DNA from 2 places in the Glutamicibacter mishrai genome. Region 2 is predicted to be linked to the other one. Evidence: riboswitches for the same ligand, from Rfam matches in the RefSeq annotation. Region 2 holds a riboswitch; the other holds the start of a gene.

Region 1 (11,201 bases), 820 kb from region 2:
CAGCAGCAATTCGGTCGTATCATGGCGGCATGGAACCACTATTCCACCGGACCGCACACTCCGCCGTGCGGCACCATGGAGGCGGAGGAGTGATCCTGGGAGGAATCGGAGCGATAGTTCTCTTCGGTGCCTTCGCAGTGATGTTGGCAGCCCAGTCCCTGGACTGGGAGCCACTGCTCATCGGTATTTGCATGGGCATTTCCACAGTGCTTTTCGGCGTGGTGTACCACTTCACGCACTAGGCGCTGTTGGCATTCGATAAGGCTGTGGCCCCGGACGTCAGCAATTGCCGACGGTCCGAGGCCACCATATTCCTGCCCGCTATCGCCCGGCCCTTTACAGGTGCGTCGGAGCGAACATCTTAAGCAGGGTCTTGACCACGATGACGTTCGGGCCCTGCTCGGCCAGCGCTTCGGCGAGCGCTTCGCCGATCTGCTCGACTTCCACCTCGCGGGCCGGAACGCCGAAGGACTGGGCCAGCGCCACGAAGTCCGGACGCGCCAGCTCGGTGGCCGTCGCCTTGCCGAAAGCGCCCTCCATGTATTCGCGCAGGATGCCGTATCCGCCATCGTCAACGATCAGCCAGGTCACCGGGGCCTGATGCTGCTTGGCGGTAGCCAGCTCGGCAATCGAATACATCGAGGATCCGTCGCCGCTGACTGCCAGCACGCGTTGGCCGGTGCCGATGGCCCCGCCAATGGCCGAAGGGAATCCGAAGCCGAGCCCGCCGGCGCCCTGCGCCGAGTGGAACTGCCCGTCCTTGGCATCCCAGCAGCTCCAGCCCCAGTAGGCCGCGATCGTCATATCCCAGAAGGTCTGCATCTGGGCCGGAACGGCCGCACGGATATCGGCCATGAACTTGCGTTCCTTGGCCAGGTCCTGCTGGTCCAGGCGCGCCTGGATCTTCTCCAGGGTCTGGGCGACGATGCCCGCTGGGCTCTGGCCGTGCCAGTTGGCCTGCGAGGTGAACCCGGCGGCGCGCAGATCCCGATCGAGGAATTTCAGCGCTTCGCGGGCATCGGCGCGGATGCCCAGGGCCGGGGTGTTGGACTCCAGCACTCGCGGTTCCGCGTCGATCTGGATCATCTTGCCGCGCGGCTCCAGGGTGAAGTAGTTGCTGGTCACTTCGCCCAGCGCCGAGCCGATGACCAGCAGCACGTCGGCATCTTCCATGGCCTCGGTGGCATGGCGGTCCTCGACCCAGGACTGCAGGGACAGTTCATGGTTCCAGGGGAAAGCCCCATTGCCGCCGGGGCTGCAGAGCACCGGAGCCTGCAAGGTTTCGGCCACTGCCAGCAGTTCGGCCTGCGCGCCGGCGCGGCGCACGCCGCCGCCGGCGATAATGGCCGGGCGCTGGGCATCGGAGAGCCAGTTGACCGCTTCGCGGATCAGTTCCTCGCGCGGCGGGTGCTCGTAGGCTTCAGCCAACGCGTCCTGCACCGGCGGGACCATGACCTGGGCCAGCAGCACATCCTGTGGCACCTCGACCCAGACCGGGCCCATGGGCACGGTGATGGCTCGGGCCCAGGCGTCCTGGATCGCCGAAGGGATGCCCGAAGCGTGGTGCACGGTCTGCTGGAACTTGGTGACGTTCGCGGCCGAAGCCTTCTGGTCATCAAGCTGGTGCAGCATGCCCTTGCGGCGGGCACCCAGTCCATCCAGGGGAATCTGGCTGGCCACAACGACCATCGGCACGCCGGTGGCGTAGGCTTCCTGCAATCCGGCCAGCGAGGTCAGCGCCCCGGGGCCGGTGGACAGGAAGAGCACGCCGACCTCGCCGGTGGCGCGGGAGTAGCCGTCGGCGGCGAAGGCCGAGTTGTTTTCCACCCGCGAGGAGACGAATTCCAGGTTGGAACGTGACAGCGCGTCGAACAGCCCCAAGGCGTGCTGTCCGGGGATGCCGAACACCGTTTTGGCGCCCAGCGCGGTGAGGGTCTCGATGACCAGGTCGCCGCCATTGCGTTGAGGCTGTTCGCTCATTACTTGTTCAGCCCCTGGGTGGAACGGAAGTCGCTGATCAGGCTGATCAGGTCGTAGGTGACGTGGCTGGCGGCCACGCCGGTGAGTTCCGCGTGGTCGTAGGCCGGGGAGACCTCGACAATGTCGGCGCCCACGATGTTCAACCCGCGCAGGCCGCGCAGGATTTCGAGCAGTTCGCGGCTGGTGATGCCGCCGGCTTCCGGGGTGCCGGTGCCCGGTGCGTGGGCTGGATCCAGCACGTCGATGTCCACCGAGATGTACAGCGGGCGGTTGCCGATACGGTCGCGCAGCTTGTCGACGATTTCGCGCACGCCCTGGTAGTACACGTCCGAGCTGGTCACGATGCCGAAGCCGAAACGCTTGTCATCTTCCAGGTCCTTCTTGCCGTAGAGCGGGCCGCGGGTGCCGACGTGGCAGATGGCTTCGGTGTCCAGGATGCCTTCTTCCACGGCTCGGCGGAAGGGGGTGCCATGGGTGTATTCGGCGCCGAAGTAGGTGTCCCAGGTATCCAGGTGCGCGTCGAAGTGCAGCATGGCCACCGGTGCGCCGGCGCGCTGGGAGGCGGCGCGCAGCAGCGGCAATGCGATGGTGTGGTCGCCGCCGATGGTGACCAGGCTCGAGCCATCAGCGGTCAGTTCCAGGGCTTCGTCCTGGATGGTTTCGATGGCCTCGTTGATGTTGAACGGGTTCACTGCGAGGTCGCCGGCGTCAACGACCTGGCTCTGCGCGAAGGGCGAGGTGTCGGTGGCCGGGTTGTATGGGCGGATCAATCGCGAGGATTCGCGCACGTGGTTGGCGCCGAAGCGGGCGCCGGGACGGTAGGAAACACCGGTGTCAAAAGGGACGCCGATGATCTTGATGTCGGCGTTCTGCACCTGGTCCAGGCGTGGCAGGCGGGCGTAGGTTCCAGCGCCTGCGTAGCGAGGAATCATTGCAGCGTTGATCGGCCCCAGATTGCCGTTTTCCTCGATGCGGACTTCTTTCATGTTCTTGCCCTCCTGGCACTCATCGGGCAACTGCCATAGTTGCCTAATATGAAACTTCAGTTTCCTATTATGCTATTTTGTTGGCGAGGTCACGTCAAGGCTCAAGCCACCGAATCTGGGACTATGACGCGCAAAGCCGCTTAATGCCACAGATGCCGTGACCCTCAGGGGTCACGGCATCTGTCATCCGGGTTCTGTTTTCGCTGCAGCGGCCACCTAGGCTGCCGGCGTTGCGTGATAGTTCTTCTTGCTGGCATTGACCAGCGAGCGATCGATCTCATGGATCCCGAGGGTGAAGCCGGCGGAAAGAACCAGCGACTTCAGCATCAGCTCCGAGAAGTCATCGGCGACGTAAACCAGCTGGATTGGCCCGACCAGGATCAGCAGAATGACCGCCCAGAAGGCATAGGACCAGGAAACATGAGCTTGGGCCATCTGCGGGAAGCGAGCGCGGCGCCGGATGGTCCGCAGCCCCAGAGCCACAATCACCACGGCAATGATCACCGCGCCGATGAAAAAGAAATTGCGTTGCGTGCGGATCCAGGTCAGCGTCGTGCCGGCAAGAATGCCGACAAGCAATGAGGCCCACCAGCTGATGCAGCGCAGCTGGCCCCGCGTGCCAGTTACCTCGCTAGTACCCACGCCACTCCTATCAATCACCGCATGGTGTGCGTACGCCGAGCACACCTTTTTAGAATACGCGCTGAACGGCATCACGCCGAATAGCGGCACCACGGATCAGAGGATCAAGGTCCACGTCACCAAGGCAACATCATCAGACTCGTTCTCCCAGCTATGCGGTTCGCGCCCCGGGAAAGTCATGGTGTCCCCCGCTTGGAGCTCAACGCGCTGCTCGGGCAGGACCAGGGTGAACTTCCCGGAGATCACGTGGAGCACTTCCAATTCGCAGTCCACGGAGTACAGCTCGGCCTCGCCGACCCCCTTGGGAGCGACTTCGGCACGGATCATCTGCACGCGCTTTTCACTGCGCGGCGTCACCAGCTGCTCGGTGATCCCCTCGCCACCCAGGGAGACCCGAGGCGCATCTTCCAAGCGCACCAGCATAGTCTCGGGCACCTCGAACAAGGTGCCCACCTCGATGCCGAGCACTTCGCACAACTTCAGCAGCGTTGATACCGAAGGGCTGGTGAGATCCCGTTCCACGCGCGAGAGGAACCCTTTGGTCAGCCCGGAAAGCTCGGCTACCTGGTCGATGGTCATCCGCTGCCGCTGACGAACCCCACGCAACCGCGAACCAATATTGATCGCGGCTCCGCTTGATTCCACGGGCAGGGTTTTCATTCGTCAGCTCCATCGCGTCGTTTGTTTCGGCACACCAGCGGCCATCTTGGCGGCCATAGTGGCCTGTCGCGGCAAGTTTACCAATAGTAAACAGAGCATAGCGCCAGTCCTGCAAATATGCCGCGTCTCACACACTTCACACTTCGATGTCCCGCTCGCTGATTAGACTCTGAGCATGGACCACAGCAAAGAGCTTTTGCTCGAATACCTCAGCGACGCGCGCCAAGCCGTCATCTACAAAGCCCAGGGGCTAAGCGACCGGCTGGCCCGCAAACCACTGACCGCCACCGGAACGCACATCCTTGGTGTCGTCCATCATCTGGCCACCACCGAATACGGGTATTTCGCGCAGTGCCTCGGCCGAAGCGTGGAGGACCCCTACATCCAGAACCTGCTGGATGCCGAGGATCCGCAGGCCGACTTCCTGCCGCCAGCGCACTTGAGCGCGGGCGAGATCATCGGCCTGTATCAAGACTCGATCCTGTTCTCCGACGCCGGGATCAAGCCGCTGCCGCTCGATGCGCCGGTCGAGGTGCCCTGGTGGAGCCGGCGCCGGCACACCACGCTGGAACAACTCATGGTGCATATGATCGCCGAGACCTCCCGGCACGCCGGCCACCTTGATATCGTGCGCGAACAGCTCGATGGATTCACCGGACTACGCCCAGAAGCACCCAACCTCCCGGACTACTCCGCTGCGCAGTGGGCCGAGCAATTCGAGTCCATCAACCGCCTGGCCGACGGTGGAGGCCAGCAGTAGCCCGAAGGCCAGGTCATATTACGGAACAACTCTTCATTGCGCGTAGCACAGGCGGGTAGCATCACTGGTGTTGCTTCACGAGACACGGCATCAAGCTCCGACTTGCCGTGCACCAACCCCAGATTCATGGGTGGTTCGGATGAAGAAGCGGTCCGTTCACACGTTGTGCCCGGGCAAGAACCCAGCGAGAGCGCATCACATGGCATATTCCGTCCTGCCCATCGTCGACCGCCAGACCGGCCAAGTGCAATTCACCGTCCACGGCCAATGGCACATCTGCTACGTCAGCGATCCGCTACGCCTGGAATTTCTCCTTGCCCGGTGCGCGCGCCGCCCGATCTTCATCCCCGAGGCCTGCGAGCTGCGATTGTCCGTTGCCGCCGCCGGCAGGCCACAGGGGCGCACCGTTGCTTTTAGCCTTGCCAAATTCCCAACCCTGGAACCGGCCACTAAAGTAGGTAGCTGACCTATTCACCGGATTTCTCCAAGGAATTCGATCTGCCAAGAGAGCTGTTTTCGTGATGTCGAACCAGTCAGCAACCAAACCTACCCGCGCCCAGATCCAGCGCTGGCGAAAGTATCTGGCCGATGAAGTCGCCGAAGGCGCCATCTACCGCACCCTCGCCCAGAAGAAAACCGGGCAGGAAAAGCAGATCCTGCTGGGACTGGCCGAAGCCGAAGCCCGCCACGAAGAACACTGGCGAACCAAGCTCGGCGAACATGCCAAGCCGGTGCGCCCTTCATTGCGCCGCATCATCCTGCGTTTCCTGGCACGCAACTTCGGCTCGGTCTTCGTCCTGGCCATGGCGCAACGTTCCGAAAGCAATTCGCCGTACCGCAACGACAAGGACGCGACCGCGCAGATGGCCGCGGACGAACAGGTCCACGAAGAAGTAGTCCGCGCACTGGCCACCGCGGGACGCGCCCAGCTCTCCGGCAACTTCCGTGCCGCGGTTTTTGGCGCCAACGACGGTTTGGTCTCCAACCTGGCGCTGATCATGGGCATTGGGGCCACCGGGGTTTCCTCGACCTTCGTGCTCTTCTCCGGCATCGCCGGCCTATTGGCAGGTGCGCTATCCATGGCCGCCGGCGAGTTCGTCTCCGTGCGTTCCCAGCGTGAACTGCTCACCGCCTCGCGCCCCACGCAGGTCACGCTGACCGCTGCGCCCGACCTCGATCTGGACTCCAACGAACTAGTGCTGATCTACAAGGCCCGCGGCATGAACGATGAAGATGCCGAGCACCGTGTCGCCGAACGCATGGGACTGTTCACCTGCGACTGCAACCCGTCCTTCTCCTTGAACCCCGAGGTACGCGCGGAGGAATTGGAAAGCGAACATGAGGAGCTCGGCTCGGCAACCGGCGCCGCGGCTACCTCATTCTGCCTTTTCGCTTCCGGCGCCGTGATTCCGATCCTGCCCTACATCTTCGGACTGGGCGGATTGACCGCGGTCGCCATCTCCGTGGTCTTGGTTGGCATCGCCCTGATGATCACCGGCGCCATCGTCGGCTTGCTCTCAGGCGCTTCGCCGCTCAAGCGCGGCCTGCGCCAGCTGGCCATCGGCTGGGGCGCCGCCGCAGTGACCTATTGCTTGGGCCTGCTTTTCGACGTGCAGGTCGCCTGACCGGCCGATGTCCGTTACCAGCGCGTGCGCCGGCGCAAGGTGCTCATTGAGTCGATGAATTCCATCGCCTCGGCGGCCGTGTCCACCAGGGCAATCCGGTCTTCCATGACCCGCTGCGCGGCGAGCGCTTTGAGCAGAGGCCAGGCCGGCATGGTCTTGGTCCAGTATTCGCGCCCCAGCAGAACCATGGGAACCACTCTGGCCCCGGTGGCGTAGTAGTTTTCGCAGGCATCCTGGAAGATCTCCTGGACTGTTCCGGCGGCCCCGGGCAGGACGATCAGCCCGCCATTGGACTGCTCCAGGAGGATTGCTTCCCGGATGGAGTTGGTGAAGAACTTCGCGATTCTCGTGGCGAAAAGATTCGGCGGCTCATGGCCATAGAACCAGGTGGGCACACCCAGGGATTGCCGGGAGCTGGGGAAACGTTCCTTGACGGCGAGCGCGGTGCGGGCCCACCCGGTGCGCTGATGAATGGCATCAGGTTCGGCAGCCAGCATCTTCAGGGCCCCCTGGACGTCCTTGGGATCGTAGTCCGCCAGCCACGCACCGGCATTGGCCGCTTCCATGGCTCCCGGTCCCCCGCCGGTGGCGACGGCGTAACCGGCCCGCGTAATGAGTTGCCCGAGTTCCACGGTGCGTTCGTATTCGGGCGTCCCGCGCCCCATGGCGTGGCCACCCATCACCCCGATCAACGGGGAATCCTTGAAAGCGCCCTCGTACACTTCCGAGACGAGGGCCTGCCCGATGTGATGATCGTGCAGCGTCCTTGCCATCGCATCATCGGAGGTGCGCACAGCTGGCGACGTGTGCTGCTGCGAGTACGCGTAGATCTTCGCGTCCGGAACCTGATCGTAGCTTTCTACCTGGATCCCCGAATACAGTTCCTCTGGGCTATACAAGCCCCGCTCGCCCGTGGTGAAGGGAAGCTCCTGGCCGGAGCCCATGCACAACCCGCCCGTCGCCTGTACCAAGGCCCTGCCCTGCGGGGAGAATTCGCAGTCGATGAAGATCGCCTCGGATAGATCCAGGGACCGCAGGACACAATCGCGCTCGCGCAGATCGACGCGATGCACCCGCCAGCCCAAGCCCCGGGCAGAAGTTGCGGCCAACGCCTCGGAAGCCAAGCGATCGAACTCGATCAGCGAGGTGATATTCACTGCCCGTGCCGGTAAATAGGGCCAGATATGCGACATGCGTCAACGCTACGTCATAGATAGTGATTATTCACAGACCGGCCCTTCAACTTTCACCACGGGCCGGAACGTGAAACGATGAGAGGATGAGTGATTCTGTTCCACCAACCATCGACGCCCGCCACTTGCTGCGTTATCTCGGCGACGTCCCGTTCTTCTACGGAAAGAACATCGCGGCACAAGAAAATTCCGTGGTTGACGTGGAATTTGATGAATCCACTCGGCAAATCGAAGGCACCGTTCGTGCCAACGACGAAGAATTCTCGCCGATGATCCAGGTCCAGCAAGAGGGCAACGACTGGAAAATCGAACTCTGCGAGTGCACTTGCGAGAAGCCAGGCATCTGCGCGCACATTGCCGCGTTGGCCATTGTCTCGAACAAGATCGCCTCTTTGCCGCGCCTGGTAGTTGTGCCGGAAGAAAAGAACTCGGCCGCGTGGGCACAGCAGATCGACGCGTGGTTTGAACCTTCTGAGCCTGGCCCGGCTGATGGGCTTCTCGGTTCCCAGCACGACCCTGTGGTTGCCATGGGCCTGCAGTTCATGCTCTTCGATGCGAAGAACACCACCCAGCAGCAGCAGTGGATGCCCACCGGAACCATCCCGCACCCCACCCGCAATAAGCGCTTCCGTTTGGGTGTGCGCCCGATGGTCCGCAATTCCGAGGGCCGCTGGGTGCGCGGGCAATTGCGCTGGACCACTTTGGGCTTCAAGACCTATGGGTGGAACCTGCTGCGTTCCCAGCACCACTGGTTCACCCGCTTTGCCTCCATGGCCCGCAGCGATACCCAGCTGCAGTTCAAGGTCGACGAAGACTGGCTCTTCATGGATGAGTACGCCTCGGACCTCCTCTGGCCGCTGCTCCAGCAGGCCCAAGAACTGGGCATCGCGCTCATTTCCACCCGCTCCGAGCAGCGCATCCGCATCGTGGAGCCGGCCAGTTTCAGCATGCAGGCAACGCTCGACGACCAGCAGATGCAACTGGGCGGCATCCTGCATATCGACGGCCAGGACCTGAGCCTCGATTCCGAATCCCCCAGCGGCGTCATCGCCGATCATGGCTTCTACGCCCAGCTGGGCCAGCCGGATGAGATCTGGTTGGCTCCGAGCCAGGAACCGGTCGCCGAGGCACATCGCCGCTGGTACGTCGACCGGCGTCCGGTCACCGTCCCGGTTGCGGAAATCGACAGCTTCTTCGAATCGACCTACCCGCGTTTGGCGCGCCGTTTTGATCTTCGCAGCGCCAGCGACGAGTTGGTGCTCCCCGACCTCAAGCCTCCCTATGTCCAGGCCACAGCCACCTACAAGCGGGATCTGAATGACAAGAGCGAGCCCAACGACTCGGCTACCCTGGAATTCCAGGTTCGCTACCCAGGGGTTCCGGACCAGCACGAAGTCTACGATTTCGAGGCCGAAGAGCAGCTGCGCGCCGCGATCAACGAGGTCTTCGAGCAAACCACCGGTACAGGGAACCCTGATCTTTCCCCGAAGTTCTACTCCGGCGAAAGCGTGATCACCTTCGTCTCCGAAATCTTGCCGGCCATCGAGAGCCTGCCTGTGGTGAAGCTCAATGAAAAGGGCACCAGGCCGGTATTCCGCCAGCTGCGCGAACTTCCACAGCTGAAGATCAACGCGGTGAACCACGAACGCACCGACTGGCTGGATCTGGGATTGCTGATCACCGTGGGCGACCACGAGGTTACTTTTTCGCAGATCGTCGAGGCCATGAGCAATGGCGCGATGAAGATCAAGCTGCCGGACAATACCTGGTTCTCCCTGGACCAGCCGCTCTTCGCGAAGCTCAAAGCCCTCGTGGACGAGGCGCAGGCACTCAACGACAAGCCCAAAGACGGCGACCTGAAACTCACCGTTTTCCAGATTTCCATCTTTGAAGAGCTTGATGAACTCGCCGAAGGCATCGACGGCGCCGATTTGTTCATCGCTCGCATGCGCTCGCTTCTGAAGGTAGCCGAGGGCGAGCAAGCCAGCGTCCCGGAGACCTTGAACGCGCAATTGCGCCCGTACCAGGTCGAAGGCTTCCGCTGGCTGAGCCGCTTGTATGAAGGCGGCTTCGGCGGAATCCTGGCCGACGACATGGGCCTTGGCAAGACCCTGCAGACCATTGCCTTGATCCTTCATGCCCATGGGCTGTGGAGTGACAGCGAGGCGTGCGCCAAGCTGCCAGCGGCCCAGCAGACTCCTGCCCCGTTCCTGGTTGTTGCGCCAAGCTCGGTTGTCTCGAACTGGGAGACCGAAGTGAAGCGGTTTGCCCCGAGCCTGCGCGTGACCAGCATCGAGGGAACGCTGAATTCGCCACGGCAGCTCAGCGAGTTGGCCGAGAACTACGACGTCATCCTCACCACCTACACGCTGCTGCGCCTGAATGACGAGATTTATGAGGCCCAGCGCTTTGCAGGCCTGATCCTCGATGAGGCCCAGTTCGTGAAGAACCGTTCCACCAAGGCCCACCGCACCGCAGTGAACCTGCAGACCAACTTCAAGTTAGCGGTGACCGGTACTCCCATGGAGAACAATTTGTCCGAGCTCGGCGCCTTGCTGTCTCTGGTGGCGCCGGCGCTCTTCCTGAATACGAGCCGCTTCAACCGCCAGTTCGCCCGGCCTATTGAAGTGCTCGGTGACAAGGACACCTTGGCTTTGCTTCAGCGCCGCATCAAGCCATTCATGTTGCGTCGCACCAAGGAATCGGTGGTCCTCGATCTGCCGCCAAAGCAGGAACAGCAATTGCTGGTTCGCCTCTCGGACGAGCATCAGCATGTGTACGACACGCATCTGAACCGCGAGCGCCAGAAGATCCTGCACCTGGTGGAGGACCTTGACCGCAACCGCTTCACCATTTTCCAGTCGCTGACGCACTTGCGCATGCTTGCGCTGGAACCTTCATTGGTTGACCCTGAACTCTCGGATGTCCCGGGTTCCAAGCTGGAAGCACTGTTTGATCAGCTGGACGATGTTCTGGGCGAAGGCCACCGCGCATTGGTCTTCAGCCAGTTCACTTCTTATCTGAAGGTCTTGGCTGACAAGCTCACCGAACGAGGCGTGAATTTTGTGTATCTCGATGGAAATACGCGAAATCGCTCCAAGGTCATCGAGCAGTTCAAGGAAGGCGAAGCGCCGCTGTTCTTGATCTCCTTGAAGGCCGGTGGCTTCGGGTTGAACCTGACCGAAGCGGACTATTGCTTCCTTTTGGATCCCTGGTGGAATCCTGCGGTCGAAGCCCAGGCTATTGACCGCACGCACCGTATCGGCCAGACTCGTCAGGTGATGGTCTACCGGATGATCTCCCAGGGCACCATCGAGGAGAAGGTCGTTGCGTTGCAGGAAAGCAAGCGCAAGTT
Region 2 (7,941 bases):
GCGGATCGCGTCGGTCTGTCGACGGGTGACCGCGGTGTTGATCGAGTTCAGGAAGATGCCTTCTGCGTGCTGGGCGCCGAAGCGCCGGCCGCGGGAGGAGGCACCGGCTTGGAAGATCGCCGGGGTGCGCTGGATGGAGGGCTCAGAGAGGTGGATGCCGGGCACGTCGAAGTACTCGCCGTGGTGGTTGATCGGGTGCACCTTGGAAGGGTCGGTGTAGACACCGCGTTCGCGGTCCTTGAGCACCGCGCCTTCCTCCCAGGATCCTTCCCAGAGCTTGTAAACCACGTCCATGAATTCATCGGCGATGTCATAGCGGGCATCGTGATCCAGCTGCCGGGTCATGCCCAGGTTGCGGGCCGCCGACTCCAGGTAGCTGGTCACCACATTCCATCCGATGCGCCCGCGGGTGAGGTGATCCAGCGAGGAGAACTTCCGGGCCAACGCGTAGGGCTGTTCGTAGGTCAGCGCGCTGGTCACCGCGAAGCCGAGATTTTTCGTGGCCGCGGCCATGGCGGAAACCTGCATGAACGGATCATTCAGCGGCACCTGGTCGGCGTCGAGCAGCGCTGGCCCGCTGGAGTTCTGGTACACGTCATAGATGCCCAGCACATCGGCGAGGAACAAAGCGTCGAATCCACCGCGCTCCAGGGTCTTGGCCAGATCAACCCAGTATTCAAGGGTGTTGTACTCATCGGCCCTATTCTGCGGATGCCGCCAGAGCCCCGGGCTTTGATGGCTGACGCAGGTCATGTCAAAGGCGTTCAGGTGGATGCGCTTGCTCATTAGTTGCTTCTTCCCTTTGCGGTGGTGGTCAGTGCTTGGCGCTTTGCCGTGCGCAGTAGCGCGAAAATGCCGGTTGCCGATTGGCCCTTGGACTGCCCGAGCACCACGGCGGCGAGCAGGATCGCCAGCAGCACCAGGCCGCGAGCCAGGTCCTGCCAGAAGAAGGACAGGCCGATCAGGTTCAGCCCGTTATCCAGCAGGCCGAAGATCACCACGCCGATCAGCGTTCCGCCCACGGACACCCGTCCGTAGCGGCTGATGGTTGCCCCGATGAAGACCGCTCCGATGGCATCCATCAGGTAGGCCTGGCCGCTGCCCGGAACATAGCCGTTGGAGCGTGCGGCCAGCACCACTCCGGCGAATCCGGCGATGACCGCGCACAGCAGGTACGCGCTGGCAATCAGCGTATTGATCCGCAGGCCCGAGATCTTCGCCGCGCTGGGCTGTTCGCCGGCCATGGTCAGCTTGCGCCCATAACGGGTGATGCCAAGAAGCAGAGCCACTACCACGGCAATGGATACCGCGTTGATGATGGCGGCATCGATGTCCAGGAAGTAGCCGCGCCCGATCACGGCAAAACCATCGGGCACCAGTGGCGCTGAAAGGTAGATCGGCGCGCCGCCGCTGGTCAGCAGCTGCTGCACGCTGGTGCCGACAAACCAGACACTCAAGGTGGCCAGAAAGGCAGGGATCCGCAGAACCACGATCAACAGCGCATTCACCAGCCCCACGACCAGGGCGAAAAGCAATCCACCGGCCACAGCCACCCACGCACGATACCCGTCGTGGATCAGCCAGGCGCTGGCCAAGGCACCCAAGTCGAGGGCCACGCCAATCGACAGGTCAATGCCGCCGGCCCGCACCACCAGGGTCAGGCCAATGGCAACCAACGCCAGGAGCGCTACCTGCCCCAGGATTCCCACGAGGTTTCCCGCCGTGAAGAACACCGGGCTGAGCACCGAGAACACCATGAGGATCAGGGCCAGGGTTCCAGGAGCCACCAACCGCGATGCCTGGAAGGAGCCGCGCTTTTTGGCGCTTCCGGTGGTTGGGGATTCAGGGGTCGGCGCCGAGGGCGCGGCAAGAGTTTGAGCGGTACTCATCGGTTCTTCCTTCCGCGCAGGGTCACGCTGGCCAGAACCAGCAAGATCAGCAGGCCCTTGGCTGCGCCCACCCACTGGCTGGCAACGCCGAGCAGGGTCAGCCCGTTATCCAGGGCGGCGACGAACACTGCGGCCAGTACGGTGCCGACAACGCTGACCAGTCGCCGGCGGGAGAAGATCATGGACATATAGGCCACCAGGATGATGTCCAGCAGGATCTGCGTTCCGATGCCGGGAACCGCAGCCGAGAGCCTTGCCACCAAGAGCGTCCCAGCCAGGCCCGCCAAGGCCGAACTGAGCACATAGCTGGCCAGCCGGTATTTGCGGGGATCCAGCCCGGCCACCTGGGCGGCGGTAGGGTTCTGGCCGACAGCATAGGAATTCACACCCCAGCTGGTCTTGCCATAAACCCACCAGCCGGCGGCCCCGATGATGATCAGCAGCCAGGCCGCCAGCGGGATCCCGAGGAAAACACTGCCCCGGGCAGCCTCGAAGAAGCCGCCGGACACGGCGATCTTCAGGTTCTGACTGAAGACCAGTTCCAGCGAAGCGGCCACGCCCATGGTGGCCAAGGTTGCCAGCAGCGGGCGCAGGCCCAGGGTCACCGAGATCCCGTTGATCACGCCGATCGCGGTAGCCACCAGCACTCCGTAGAGCACCGCAAGCAACCCCGGAGTGCCGGTGGCGGCAGCCAGCGCGGTCACGGTGCCGGAGAGTCCTGCCACCGCGCCGGTGGACAGGTCGATGCCGCCGTTCAGGACATCATCGCCGCCAGCGATGATCACGATCGCGAGGCCCACCCCGGCAATGCCGAAGACCGAAGCCTGGGTCAAGATGGTGGCGATATTCGATGCCGTCAGGAAAAATGGCGAGCCGAAAACGAAGAGCAGCAGTACCGCGGTGATGCCGGCATAGCCGATCCAGGCGGCCAGGCTCGGCTTCTTGCCGCGTGCGCTGCGCGCCGGTGCGTCGTTGACGGTGGCAATGGCGGTGCTCATGCGTTCACCTCTTCTCGTGGTGTTCCGGTTCCTTGGCCGCTGGAGGCCAATTGCAAGATTCGTTCGGTGGTCACTTCGGCGGAGGACAGCTCGGCGATGATCCGGCCCCGATAGAGGACCAGCACTCGATCGGCCAGCCCCGCTACTTCTTCCAGATCAACGCTGACCATCAATGCGGCCGCGCCGTCGTCGACCAGCTGGTTGATCTGCGCGTAGATATGCGCACGGCTTCCCACGTCCACACCCGAGGTGGGCTGGTCCAGCACCAGCACATCGGATCCCTTGGCCAGCCAGCGGGCCAGGACGGCTTTCTGCTGGTTGCCGCCGGAGAGGCCCGAAGCCACGGCTTCGGGATCAGCCGGGCGGATGTCCAGGCGCTGCACCAGTTCGCTGGCTGCCGCGCGCTCCTTGCGCGCGTCGAGCAGTCCCAGCCGGCGGCCGAGTTTGCGCAGGCTCGCGGCAGCGATATTCTCGCGCACGGTATTGCGCAGGAAGATGCCATCCTGATGCCGGTTCGAGGGGACGTAGGCGCCGGCGCGGGCGGCGAAGTCCGCGGCGGATTTCACCGGGTGGCCATGCAATAGCGCGGTTCCGGCGTGTGGTTGGTTCCCGGTCACCGCATCGGCGAGCACCTCGATCCCCGATCCCACCAGGCCGGTCACAGCCACGATTTCCCCGGGCGCCACCGAAAGATTGATGTCGCTCAGCTTCCCGGCGACCGACAGGTTCGAGAGCTCAAGGGCAGGCTCCCCCTGCTGTGCGGGTGCCTCGCGCTTCTGATGCGAGAACTCGTTGACCTGGTTTCCCAGCATCAGGCCAATGACATCCTCGATGCTGTCACCGGCGGCAAAACTGGCGTCGCCGGCATTCTTGCCATTGCGCAGCACGGTAATCCGGTCGGTAATCTGCTGCAGTTCCTGCAGATAGTGGGAGATGAAGATGATGCCCACTGAGCGATCACGCAGATGCCGGATCGTATCGAAGAGCTGTTCAACCTCATCATTGGCCAGCGGCGCGGTCGGCTCATCGAGGATCAGCACCTTGGGCTCTGCCAGCACGGCGCGGGCTATCTGGATCAGCTGCTGCTGGGCAACGCTCAGCTCGTCAACGAAGGCCGAGGCATCCAGCTCTTGGCCGGTGGTGCGCAGGATGTCGGCTCGGGCCGACTCTTGCACGGTGCGCTCATGGCGCCAGAGCCCGCGGCTCTTGCTCGTGCCCAGATACAGCTGCTCGGCTACGGTCAGGCGTCCGGCCAGATGGCGGTCCTGGTGGATTACCTCGATGCCTAGAGCTTCCGCGTCCGCGGGGCGGCGGATCTGCACCGCGTTGCCAGCCAGTTCGATCTGGCCGGTATCCAGGGTGTACAGGCCGGTGAGGATCTTGATCAGCGTGGACTTGCCGGCACCGTTTTCGCCGACTAAGCCCAGGACTTCGCCGGCCCGGAGCTGCAGGTGGACATCGTCGAGCACCTTCACGGCTCCGAAGGATTTGTTGATCCCGGCCATGCTCAGCAATGCATTAGATGCCGTTGTCATTGCGCACCTGATTCACGTTGTCCTTGTCGACAAAAATCGGCTCAGCATAGCTGGTGCTCGGAACCTTGTCGGTTTGCCCATCGAGGAACAGGGCGATGTTGGTGGCCGAGGTAGCCGCAATCTGCTTGGTGGGCTGGGCGACAGTGAACTGGTAGGAGCTCTGCGGGTCCGCGATCAGATCCAAGGCTCCGGGTTCCGCGTCGACGCCATAGAGCTTGATGTCATTATCGGTGGGGTCGATGGCCTGCGCCGCTCCGATCAGCGGCATGTCCCAGCACGACCAGATCGCGTCGACTTCGCCCTCGGGCAGCCTGCGCAGCTGATCCTGGATCTGGTTCTTGGCATCCTCGATGGTGCCCTCGTACTTGTCCTGGAGTTCAGGGGTGATCTTCTCGATATTCGGGTAGTCTTCGAGCACCAGGTTCAGGCTGTTGTAGCGAATTCGGCACGGCGTCACGCCGGGGAAGCCATTGAAGACCAGGATCTTGCCCTTGCCGTGCAGGTCTTCTGCCATGGTGCGGGCCAGCGTGGTGCCGACATTCCAGTTGTCGCTGGTGACGTTGTTCTTCGAGTATTCGCTCTGGAAGTCGATGGTGAACAGCGGGATCCCGGTGGCGTCCACCTTGGCCAGGGCAGGTGTGAGCGTCTGCGCATCACCCAGGATCACCACGATGGCGTCCGGCGACTGGGTAATCAGGTTTTCCACGTCGGAAACGTGCTTCTCATCCTTGGCTTCGGCCTGGGTAGCGACGACCTCGCCGCCGAGTTCCTTGATGCGTTCCTGGATCTGCTGGTAGACCACACGCGAGTAGTCGTGCAGGATATCCTTGGCCGCGATGCCGACCTTTTTGCCTTCAAGCGTAGGAACGTTCTCGAGCTTCTGCTCGGCTTGCGGGTTGCTGCTTTGCGCCGCGACCGGAGCGACTTCCGGGCGGGGTTCCTTCAACGAGCAACCCGCGAGCAGCGTGGTTGCCGCCAGGGCAACAACCATAAGCTTCAGGATGTTCGGGCGAGTGCGAGTCATGCCGTCCCTCTCTTAGACAGATAGAACCGAGGGATCCCGAACAGAAGTCCTTGCTTCTCGACCCGGGAGCTCCATCGAACCTGGCTTTAGCACTATCTGCAGGATGCAGACTTGCTGCGGCGTCGCGGAGCCAGGTCTCTCAGCCGCTCTGGATGGGTGTCATTCGAGTCAAACATCGATCCGCCAAGGTGGCTATTACAGCGTCATGGGAGGGAACACTGCGTCAGATCTCTTCACAAATCCGGGGTTTTCGACGGCTTGAAGCCCATTGGACGCTTGAAAAGCGCGTCATATGTCCGCATATTACGTTCTCTGGTTCGCAGTGTTCCTGTTGTTTGAACCGGATAAGTCCCGTATGGCTTGGGTCTAGAAAAATATCAAAATCATATAGACTGAATCTAAAGACACTAATCGATAGGACACGCGCGTGGACCTAACCAGCACATTGAGCCTGATGTTCGGGTTGCTAGTACTCACACTCACCGCGGGCATACTGGCTCGCATGGGAGCCCAAGGGCGCATACCGCGCAACAACAGCGTTGGCGTGAAGACCCGTCACACCCTGGCCAGCGATGAAGCCTGGCTGGCAGCGCACCGTGAAGCTGCGCCAATCCTTCAGATCTTTGGCATAACTGGCTGGCTGTTTTTGATCGCCTCGGCAATCTTCTGTTTCATGCAGAATTTCACCGTAGCTTTTACCGTAACCGCTATCGGCTTTGCCCTAGGCGTCACCATGATGCTGGTTGCCGCTTCCAAGGGGAACAAGGTCGCCAAAGAGCTCTCCGCTTGAACGCCAGTTAAAGAGAACACCGCGCCATCAATGAAGCGTTCGTTGATGGCGCGGCGCTGATAAGAATTGCCCGACAGGCCCCCTAGAGCAGGACCGCCCCGAGGATCCAGACGGTGGCAAACGCCGCAGTACCCTGGATCGCCGTGGCAACACTGAGGGTCTTGTACGCGGTGATCACCGGAATCCGGCTGAGCTGCGAGACCACCCAGAAGTATGAGTCGTTCGCATGCGAAACAACCATCGCACCGGCGCCGACCGCCAACACGCTCAGCACCATTCCCAGCTCGGAATCCAGCCCCAGCGATCCAAGCATCGGAGCAACCAGCGCGGAGGTGGTCACCATCGACACCGTGGACGAGCCCTGCGCCGACTTCAACGCGGCGGCAATCAAGAATGGCACGGCCAGCCCCAGGCCCAGGCCGCTCAAGGAACCTGAGAGGAATTCGGTCAGCTTGGAGGAGGCCAGCACGGCGCCGAAGGCCGCCCCAGCGCCGGTGATCAGCAGGATCGGTGCGGCGGTACGCACTGCCTCGTTCATCTGGTCATTGAAGTCGGAGAGCTTCTTGTCCCCGCTCAGCAGCGGCGTGGCCGAGAGCAGGCCGAAGATCAGTGCGATCACCGGGGTGCCGATGAACGACAGGACCTCAACCAGCGTGCCCTCGCCCAGAGGCTGTGATGGCAATTTGGCGATGGACGCGGCACAGATCAAAACCAGCGGCACCAGGATCGGCAGGAACGCCAAGACCGGATGCGGCAATTTGCCGAAGCTTGCACGCAGCTGCTCGTAGTCCAGGTCGGCCAGATCGTTCTCGTCGTCCGAAGCCATCGGCGTCCACTGGGACTTGTTGAACCTGCTGGCGTAGGCCAGGCCGGCCAGCGCGGAGATGGCAGCGACCGGCAGGCCCACGGCGATGATCAGCCCGAGGTTATCGGCGATGCCGATGCTCTCGGCGGCGGCCAGCGGCCCGGGAGTCGGAGGAACCATGGTGTGGGTGGCGTACAGGCCGGTCATCAGCGCCACCGAGGTCGCCAGCGCCGATACCCCGGTGCGCAGCGTGATGGCCTTGCGCAGCGAGTTGAGCACCACGTAGCCCGAGTCGCAGAAGACCGGAATGGAGACGATGTAGCCGATGATCGTCAACGTCAGATTCGGGAATCTGGTGCCCAGCACCTTGATCAGCGCGTCGGCCATCGAAATGGCGGCGCCCGAACGTTCCAGGATGATGCCGATCATCGTCCCGAAAAGGATCACCAGGCCGATATTGCCCATGGTGTTGCCGAACGCCGTGGTGACGGTGCTGGCCACTTCGGCCAAGGGGATCTTGTAGGCGAATGCGGCAAGTATGGCGGCGCCGATCAGCGCGAGGAAGGGGCTGATTTTCCAGCGCGCTGTCACCAGCACAATGGCGATCACGAGGATCAACAGAACAATTAGCTCGTACACGGTTGGTTGGCTCCTTTGCCACGGTCTGCGGTGTACTCTCCGGCAAAACGGCTCAAGCTTTGGTGGTTCGGAGAGTTTGCAATGAGCCAATACTAGGAAAGCGGCAAAAGATAACCTATGGGCATGCGCCCAGAATTCCTAGGGCGCAATACGTGAAATGTGTGCGTGGAGACTAAGGCTGCGCCCTCGAAGGCAACAAGCAGCAGCTCTACCAATTTGCAGGTTGGTACCGTAAACTTGTACCACTAAATGCTTTGAACT

What was found. Region 2 has a riboswitch for S-adenosylmethionine ahead of D3791_RS07430 (substrate-binding domain-containing protein). Riboswitches for the same ligand answer to the same signal wherever they lie in the genome.
Region 1: another riboswitch for S-adenosylmethionine. It lies ahead of D3791_RS11340 (hypothetical protein); the one in region 2 lies ahead of D3791_RS07430 (substrate-binding domain-containing protein).

Annotation. Positions count from the first base shown of each region.
Region 1 is NZ_CP032549.1:2,384,893-2,396,093, reverse strand. Features, by position in the region: gene D3791_RS11370 (hypothetical protein) at 30-242, shown strand; gene D3791_RS11365 (thiamine pyrophosphate-binding protein) at 337-1,980, opposite strand; gene speB (agmatinase) at 1,980-2,966, opposite strand; gene D3791_RS11355 (hypothetical protein) at 3,183-3,608, opposite strand; gene D3791_RS11350 (helix-turn-helix domain-containing protein) at 3,705-4,268, opposite strand; gene D3791_RS11345 (DinB family protein) at 4,444-5,028, shown strand; SAM riboswitch class IV at 5,102-5,214, shown strand; gene D3791_RS11340 (hypothetical protein) at 5,228-5,494, shown strand; gene D3791_RS11335 (VIT1/CCC1 transporter family protein) at 5,550-6,653, shown strand; gene D3791_RS11330 (LOG family protein) at 6,668-7,846, opposite strand; gene D3791_RS11325 (DEAD/DEAH box helicase) at 7,933-11,201, shown strand, end outside.
Region 2 is NZ_CP032549.1:1,564,243-1,572,183, forward strand. Features, by position in the region: gene D3791_RS07410 (LLM class flavin-dependent oxidoreductase) at 1-786, opposite strand, end outside; gene D3791_RS07415 (ABC transporter permease) at 786-1,889, opposite strand; gene D3791_RS07420 (ABC transporter permease) at 1,886-2,887, opposite strand; gene D3791_RS07425 (sugar ABC transporter ATP-binding protein) at 2,884-4,422, opposite strand; gene D3791_RS07430 (substrate-binding domain-containing protein) at 4,406-5,446, opposite strand; SAM riboswitch class I at 5,515-5,605, opposite strand; gene D3791_RS07435 (SdpI family protein) at 5,874-6,236, shown strand; gene D3791_RS07440 (GntP family permease) at 6,319-7,680, opposite strand.